Regions from separate parts of the Ruegeria sp. BG9 genome, predicted to be linked through region 2. Evidence: riboswitches for the same ligand, from Rfam matches in the RefSeq annotation. Region 2 holds a riboswitch; each other region holds the start of a gene.
The links. A riboswitch is a leader RNA that binds a small molecule or an ion and turns the genes downstream of it on or off. The one in region 2 is predicted to bind cobalamin.
Positions count from the first base shown of each region.

Region 1 (2,255 bases), on a different contig from region 2:
GCGAATTCGGGGATCATGACCAGATCGTGGACAATCATCACAACCGTCACACCCAACTCGGCGACCAGAGACAGCATGTGCCCTTTGGCATCCGGGTCTAGGTGGTTGGTCGGTTCGTCCAAAAACAGCAGCGAGGGGTTCTGCGCCAACGCCCGTGCGATATGGGCGCGCTGGCGCTCTCCACCCGACAGCTTTGCCATCTGTTTGCCCGCAAAATGGGACAGTTCGGTGGTGTCGAGCACACGCTGCAGGTCCGCTTGAAGAGCCTCGGCGGATTTGTCGGCCCTGATCGGGATTTGCCCAAGGGCCACATAATCGCGCAGTTGCAGCCGCCCGTCGGGCATTTCCTGCTGGCCGACAACGGCAATTCGTCTGGCCCGCTCCAGCGACGACAGTTTCCGCAGGCTTTGCCCCTGAATACGCACATCGCCTAAAGCCAGCTTTGCGACACCGCACAAGAGGTTGAGCAGCGTCGTTTTGCCTGCCCCGTTCGGGCCAGCGACGGCCAGGATCGCGCCTTCCTCAAGGGTAAACGAGGTGTCGCGCAGCAGCACGTCGCCGTTCAGGGCGTAGTATTCCAGATTTTCAGCGACCAGAAAGCTCATGCCATGTCCTCCGGTGGCAGGCAGGGCATGCGCGACAGGGTTTTGGTATAGAGCGCCAAAGGACGGGTCGAGGCGCTGGTCCAGCCATCCTCGCTGTCCCGGAATTGATGGGCGAACTCCGCCAAAGCGCTCAGATCGGCAGGGGTTTGAATATCGCCAAACAGGTATTGCGCCTTGCCTTTGGCCTGCAGTCCGACCGTCATCGGGCGGTTGCAACCGGCCATGCAGTCGATCAGGCGTGTAGAGAACCCCTCGGGCAGCTGGCTATCCAGCGTTTCCTTCGCCGCATGCGCGGGTATCGGCCCATTGCAGGTGCCGCATATCAGGACGAAATGGTCAGCCATGGCACGGGTCGCCAACTTGAACAAAAACCAAGTGAAGGCAAAAGCCATGAATTGCATTAGCACGCGGATGTGCCATCGAGCCTCCTTCCGGGACACCCCGCCCCGGGTTGGTTAAACTGTGATGGCAGGTCTCCTGACTTGCGGGTCGTTGCTTGGCCAACCTTCCCGACCTTAGGGGCCAGTGGTTTTGTGGCGTCGCTCTCCGCTTACAGTTGCGGGGGCAGTCACGGCATTGGCCCTTGGGCCGCACCGTATTCCCATTTTCATCCCTCAGACACAGGCCGTCGGGAACCATCCAGAGCAGCTAGTCTGCTCACGCTCCTATTGTCAAGCGCCGGAATCTCGCTATCGGACCACGCGCAGGGTCGGCCTGCGGGCGGGTTGGGCCGGTCCGACGCTATTGGTCGGGAACTGGCTGGCTAGGGTCAAACCGGCCTTTATCAGGTGCGCGTCCGGGTAGCCTCCGGTCAATTCGTTCAAGGCATCGCGTGCCGCCGGAGTTTCGTCGCGGCGCATGTGATGCAGCAACCGCAGCAGGGCACATTCGTCACATGTCAGTTCTTGCCGTGTTTCAACACAAAGCGGGTCGTTGAAGGCCAGACCCAGAGGGCGGGTGTGAAGCGTGGCCTTGACGACTTTGAAGACCAGATGCGCCAAAACCAATCCTTGGTCGCGCCCCCAGTGTTCGGTTGCGACGGAAAAGGCATGTTGCCACGCCTGCGTTTCCGGCTGTGTTAAGCTTAGGATGAAGTGCCGCATGACAGGGAGCATACCGCGTTCGAAACCGTCAAAATCGGTTAAGGGCAGTGTGTGGTTAGATGCCGAGTGTTTCATGCGCGTTCCCTTTTGGGTTTGAGGGATTTCGCAACCAATGGGTGGACGTTTCGCGGAAGGGTGCAGGGTTCGACCGGTGTTTCAGGACGCGGTGATGCAGCGCGGACGGAAAAGCTGAGATCATCCTCGATCGCCTGCCTCAGTTTTGGTTTCAATGCGCAGCCATGGCGGCTGGCAACGGCGTCCATGGCCAACAGGTCGGCGAGGGATTTTCGCATGTGAGGTTATCTTTCGGTCGCAAAAATGGGACCGGGCGATGATTCCAAGGAATCTGACTGGGTCAGTCGTTAACTGACTAAATTAGTCAGAAAATGCAAGCGCGAAATTCTTAATGAAATCAGTAGTCGGCAACCAACAGGAAATCCGGTGCCGTGTCTTCTTCGATTGTTGCAAAGCGCGGGATCGGGTCTTCAAATACGTTGTCCGTCCGGTCGTCATTCACGGTTGAGACTTCGCCAATCAAGCAATCCCC
Region 1 covers NZ_JBQFSY010000005.1:319,329-321,583, forward strand. Annotated here, with positions in the region: gene ACR0I8_RS11035 (ABC transporter ATP-binding protein) at 1-605, opposite strand, end outside; gene ACR0I8_RS11040 (DUF1636 family protein) at 602-949, opposite strand; cobalamin riboswitch at 1,056-1,260, opposite strand; gene ACR0I8_RS11045 (hypothetical protein) at 1,295-1,783, opposite strand; gene ACR0I8_RS11050 (hypothetical protein) at 1,780-2,001, opposite strand; gene ACR0I8_RS11055 (D-lyxose/D-mannose family sugar isomerase) at 2,121-2,255, opposite strand, start outside.
Region 1: linked by a shared signal. The riboswitch ahead of ACR0I8_RS11040 (DUF1636 family protein) and the one ahead of ACR0I8_RS11625 (DUF4198 domain-containing protein) in region 2 are both predicted to bind cobalamin.

Region 2 (2,255 bases):
CGTGGCCTCGTTCGCCTCGACAACCGTTACCGGCAGCGCCTGACCATCGGGGGTCTGCATCTGCAACTGGGTTCCAGGCTCTAGCGGGATGTCGTCCGGAATACCTTCACGCGGAATGTCCTGCCGCATCGCCGGGTTGATCGGACCATAGGCGTCGACACAGGCAATCTCGACCCGCTTCTTGTCGCCAACCGCCAATCCTGGCATCGCGCTGTCCAGGCCGGGTATGATCTGGCCCGAACCGACAACAAACTCTAACGGATCGCGCCCGTCTGAGCTGTCAAAGACAGTCTCGTCCAACAGCGTGCCGGTATAGTGGATGCGAACTGTGTCGCCTTGCTTGATCTCAGACATTGGGCCTCCGGGGCGTGTGGGGAATAGGGCGCCGAACACAAGCGCGCTACGCCGGAGTCTGACTCAGCGCAGGATGCATGCATCTGATTCTGATGTCCAGATTGCGGTGAAGGCGTGCGCGTCCTCTTGTCGTCGCTTACACGCGCGCCTTCAATACCAAGCGTGCAGAACAGGAACATCCGATCCTATCGACAAGATGTTATCGCTGCAGTCTTAAATAGAGATTGACCGGTGATGGGAATCTCTGCCATCAGCGTCCTCATGTCCGGTTCCGGGTTCGCCCGGAGAAAAGGGAATGCGGTGCGGGGAATTCTGATCCACCCAATGCCGCAACTGCCCCCGCAACTGTAGGCGGTGAGCAGGGCTGACACGCCACTGGGTTCCACCCGGGAAGGCCAGCCCCATGCTTTGACCCGCAAGTCAGGAGACCTGCCGGATATGCACCCTCGGAAGGGGTGTGTCACCGATGCTGGGGTGTGCATTGGGCCGATGCCCTTATTTTGGGTACATGGCTCCGTTCGTCCCGATATCAAGCAAGAAACGTGCCGGGGTTGGCACGAAGGACGAAGGAAAGACCTTGTGAAGAAACTATTTTGCACAGCTGCGGCTGCGCTGGCGATTCCAGCGATGGCGCAGGCGCATTTTCTGCTGGAATACACCACCGACACGCTGATCGAGGCGCCGGGCGACGTGCCGGTCAAGCTGATCTTCTGGCACCCGTTTGAAAACGGCCATGTCATGGATCTGGACAAGCCGCAGGAATTCTATGTGATCCACAATGGCGAAAAGACCGACCTGCTGGACACGCTGGAGCCCATCCGGTTTTCGAGCCCCGAAAACGAAGGCGCGGCCTTCCAGGGATCTGTTCCGGTCAAACGTTCGGGCGACTACGTAGTGGTCACCGTGCCTGAGCCCTATTACGAAGAGGCCGAGGATATCTATATCCAGCAGATCACCAAGGCGTTCCTGAACCGCAACGAACTGCCGACCGACTGGATGAACCCCGCAGGTCTGGCGACCGAGATCGTGCCGCTGAACAAGCCCTACAACGTCATCGCAGGTTCGACCTTCACCGGTCAGGTTCTGGCGAATGGCGAACCGGTTGCCGGTGCTGAGATTGAGATCGAGTACATGGCCGCCAAGCCCAGCTTCGACAGCCAAGCCTCGTCCGAGCCTACCGTTTCGCCGATGCCCGGTGGCGCTGTTGTCGCTATTTCCGACGCCAACGGCTATTTCTCCTTCGGTGTCCCGAAAGCTGGCTACTGGGGCTTTGCCGCCCTCGGCGCTGGTCCGGAAACCGAACATGAAGGCAAAGAGCTGAGCCAGGACGCGGTGATCTGGATCCGCGCCTGGGACATGGAGTAACCCCAGATGCACATCGTCGACGGAGCCCTGTCCAACCCGGTCGTCATCGGCGGCGCTATTGCCGCCGCTGGTGGGGTTGCCATGGGCCTCAGGTCGCTGGATCTGGACCGCATCCCCACAGCTGGGGTGCTAGCGGCCAGTTTCTTCGTGGCTTCTCTGATCCACGTGCCGATTGGGCCGTCGTCGGTGCATCTGATCCTCAATGGTCTGGCCGGGCTTCTGCTCGGCTGGGCCGCCTTCCCGGCCCTGTTTGTGGGTCTGCTGCTACAGGCAGTCTTTTTCGGCTTCGGCGGGCTGACGGTGCTGGGGATCAACACGCTCAACATCGCTTTTCCGGCCGTACTAGCGGGGCTGCTGTTTCGACCTCTGATCGGACGCGGTTCGCCTGTTCATGGCGCAATTTGGGGCGGCATTGGCGGCGCCTTTGCCATTGCAGCCACCACTGTCATGGTGGGTATCTCACTGGCCTTGTCAGGGGACGAATTCCTCCCCGCCGCCAAACTGGTCTTCTTTGCCCATGTCCCCGTGATGGTCAT
Region 2 covers NZ_JBQFSY010000006.1:74,044-76,298, reverse strand. Annotated here, with positions in the region: gene ACR0I8_RS11630 (FKBP-type peptidyl-prolyl cis-trans isomerase) at 1-354, opposite strand, end outside; cobalamin riboswitch at 604-805, shown strand; gene ACR0I8_RS11625 (DUF4198 domain-containing protein) at 934-1,719, shown strand; gene cbiM (cobalt transporter CbiM) at 1,726-2,255, shown strand, end outside.

Region 3 (2,255 bases), on a different contig from region 2:
CAGGGTGTCTCCGATCTCGGGCAGGTAGCTGTGCGGCGCGGTGCACCATTTACGCCACTGCCAATAGACCGCAGGCGGCAGGTCCGACCCGAACCCCAGAGCCTTGCCGGGCAAATACCCCAAACTGCGCACGACCAGAGGCACGTGCCCGTACCAGAACAACCCTGCCAAAGCGCGGTACGGCCAAGGATGATCGCGCAGTGTCACAAGGCCGGAACAGACGCAGATCATGCGATCAATCTTGTCGATATCCGGCTGCACTGGCCCCAGCATCCCTCCAAGCGAATGACCAACTGACCATTGCTGCGACAGCGGGAACCGTCGGCGCATCTCGGCCCGCGCGGCGGGCATGTCCTGCAACGCCCAATCCGCCATCGAGATCTTCGACCGACGCTGTGGCCCCGATTTCGAATGACCGAATTCCCGGTAGTCATAGATCAGACAGGCGATATCCTGATCCGACGCCAACCACTGTGCGAAATGCTTGTAGTAGTCACGCGGAACACCCGTCGCGCTGTTGACCACCACCACTGTCTCGGGCTGCTCCACGGGTCGGTAGATCCGCCCGGACAGGGCGCCATCCCCCACCGGGATCTGAACATTTTCGATCAGCACTGTTTGGTTTGAATCCAACATGGGCATCCTCGGCGGGAAACTGAACTGATGAGTTCACATTGCAACTTGACCCCAGACAGCCCATGCAAGTCAACTGCGATCCAGCTTGACCACGCGTCCACTTTGCGGATCGGCTTTCCGCAGCGCAGAAAGTTCAACTTGACTCAGGATGGTTATGAACGCTAGCGATGATGCGATGGTTCCCGGCTTTCACAAGAGGTCGGGATGAAAAGGGAACACGGTGCGGTTTTCCCCGGCTTGCTCGGGACGAACCAAATCCGCGACTGCCCCCGCAACTGTAAGCGGCGAGCGATGTCGAAGAGCCACTGGCCGAAAGGCCGGGAAGGTCGGCAAAGCGATGACCCGCAAGTCAGGAGACCTGCCATCGTCAACATAACCCAAACTCGGGCGGGGTGTCCGGGCAGGCCGTGGCAGACCCTATCTGCCCCACCTGATCCCAGCCCCTGTCCACCGCGCGGAGGGCGCAGGATGATCTGGAAGACGAAGACACATAGGTTCTCCGCAACCATCTGCCAACATACGGGCAAAACTTGCCCGGCACTGGCGCGGCTGGCGCGTTCAATGGTCGACGCGCTGGACCAAGCCGGTCCGGCGACCACATCGGATTTCGAAATCGAAGGCAGCAGCGACCTGACCCATTGCACGGACGGCTGCCACGCCCGGTTTCAGGCCAGCCAGTCTCGGGTGCGGGTTTATTGCGGAGCGGATCCTAATGCCGACAGCGAGACCCTCGATCGCTACGCCGACCTTATGTTCGGTACCGAAACGAGCAGCCTGCCTAGCGCAGCGATGACATCCCTGCCCTGCGCCATGCTCGAGGCATCAGTGATTTCGCCGCGCAAAACGACCCCGGCGGAACTGCAACTGTCGGCTTAGGAGTCTGCCAAAGCTCGGGCGGGCAAGGTGGCCCAGTGCTTCTGTGCATCGGTTTCGACCGCGCAGGGGCGTAGCTTGCGCAACCGATCCAGCGCTTGGGTTGGAGCCTCGCCGCATTCGATCATCAACCTCAGCACCACCATGCCAGAGCGACCACATCCGCCCTGACAATGGACAAGCACGCGCCCTCCGCCAGACAAAGCCTGCCGCGCCGCGGCACTAACATCGGGCCATTGCGCATCAACCTCTGACGGTGGCACGCCGAAATCCTGAATCGGCAGATGCACCCAGCGGCTGGCGCGCCCCTGAACGTCGCGGCCAAAATCGCGGGCTCCAAACTGGACCAGCTCGGCGTCGGTTGTCATCGAAAGCACGAGCCCCGGCCTCCAATCTCCAATCGTTTCAAGGTCGCCTGCATAGTCGCCGCCCTTTCCCGGCATCGACGTTAGGGCAAGTGTGCCCCCGCCCACTTGCAAAGCATGAATGACCAAATTCGTCATGACAGCATCCCCCCGGAAGCGTTGATCCTGACTCTAGGCTTGATTCACTATCTGAAGAGTGTACCCCTGACGTGCCAGTTTCCAAAACAAAATCGTTCTTCAACTCATGTGGACGCGGGCGGCGCGGGCCTCTACGCTGCGGTGACGTTCCGAATCCGCCAGAGCAGACATGACCGACTCAGACAGCCCCGCCTATCAGGTTCTCGCCCGAAAATACCGCCCGGAAACCTTTGCCGATCTGGT
Region 3 covers NZ_JBQFSY010000004.1:332,893-335,147, reverse strand. Annotated here, with positions in the region: gene ACR0I8_RS09375 (alpha/beta fold hydrolase) at 1-636, opposite strand, end outside; cobalamin riboswitch at 797-1,016, shown strand; gene ACR0I8_RS09370 (hypothetical protein) at 1,105-1,512, shown strand; gene ACR0I8_RS09365 (phosphatase domain-containing protein) at 1,509-2,012, opposite strand; gene ACR0I8_RS09360 (DNA polymerase III subunit gamma/tau) at 2,182-2,255, shown strand, end outside.
Region 3: linked by a shared signal. The riboswitch ahead of ACR0I8_RS09370 (hypothetical protein) and the one ahead of ACR0I8_RS11625 (DUF4198 domain-containing protein) in region 2 are both predicted to bind cobalamin.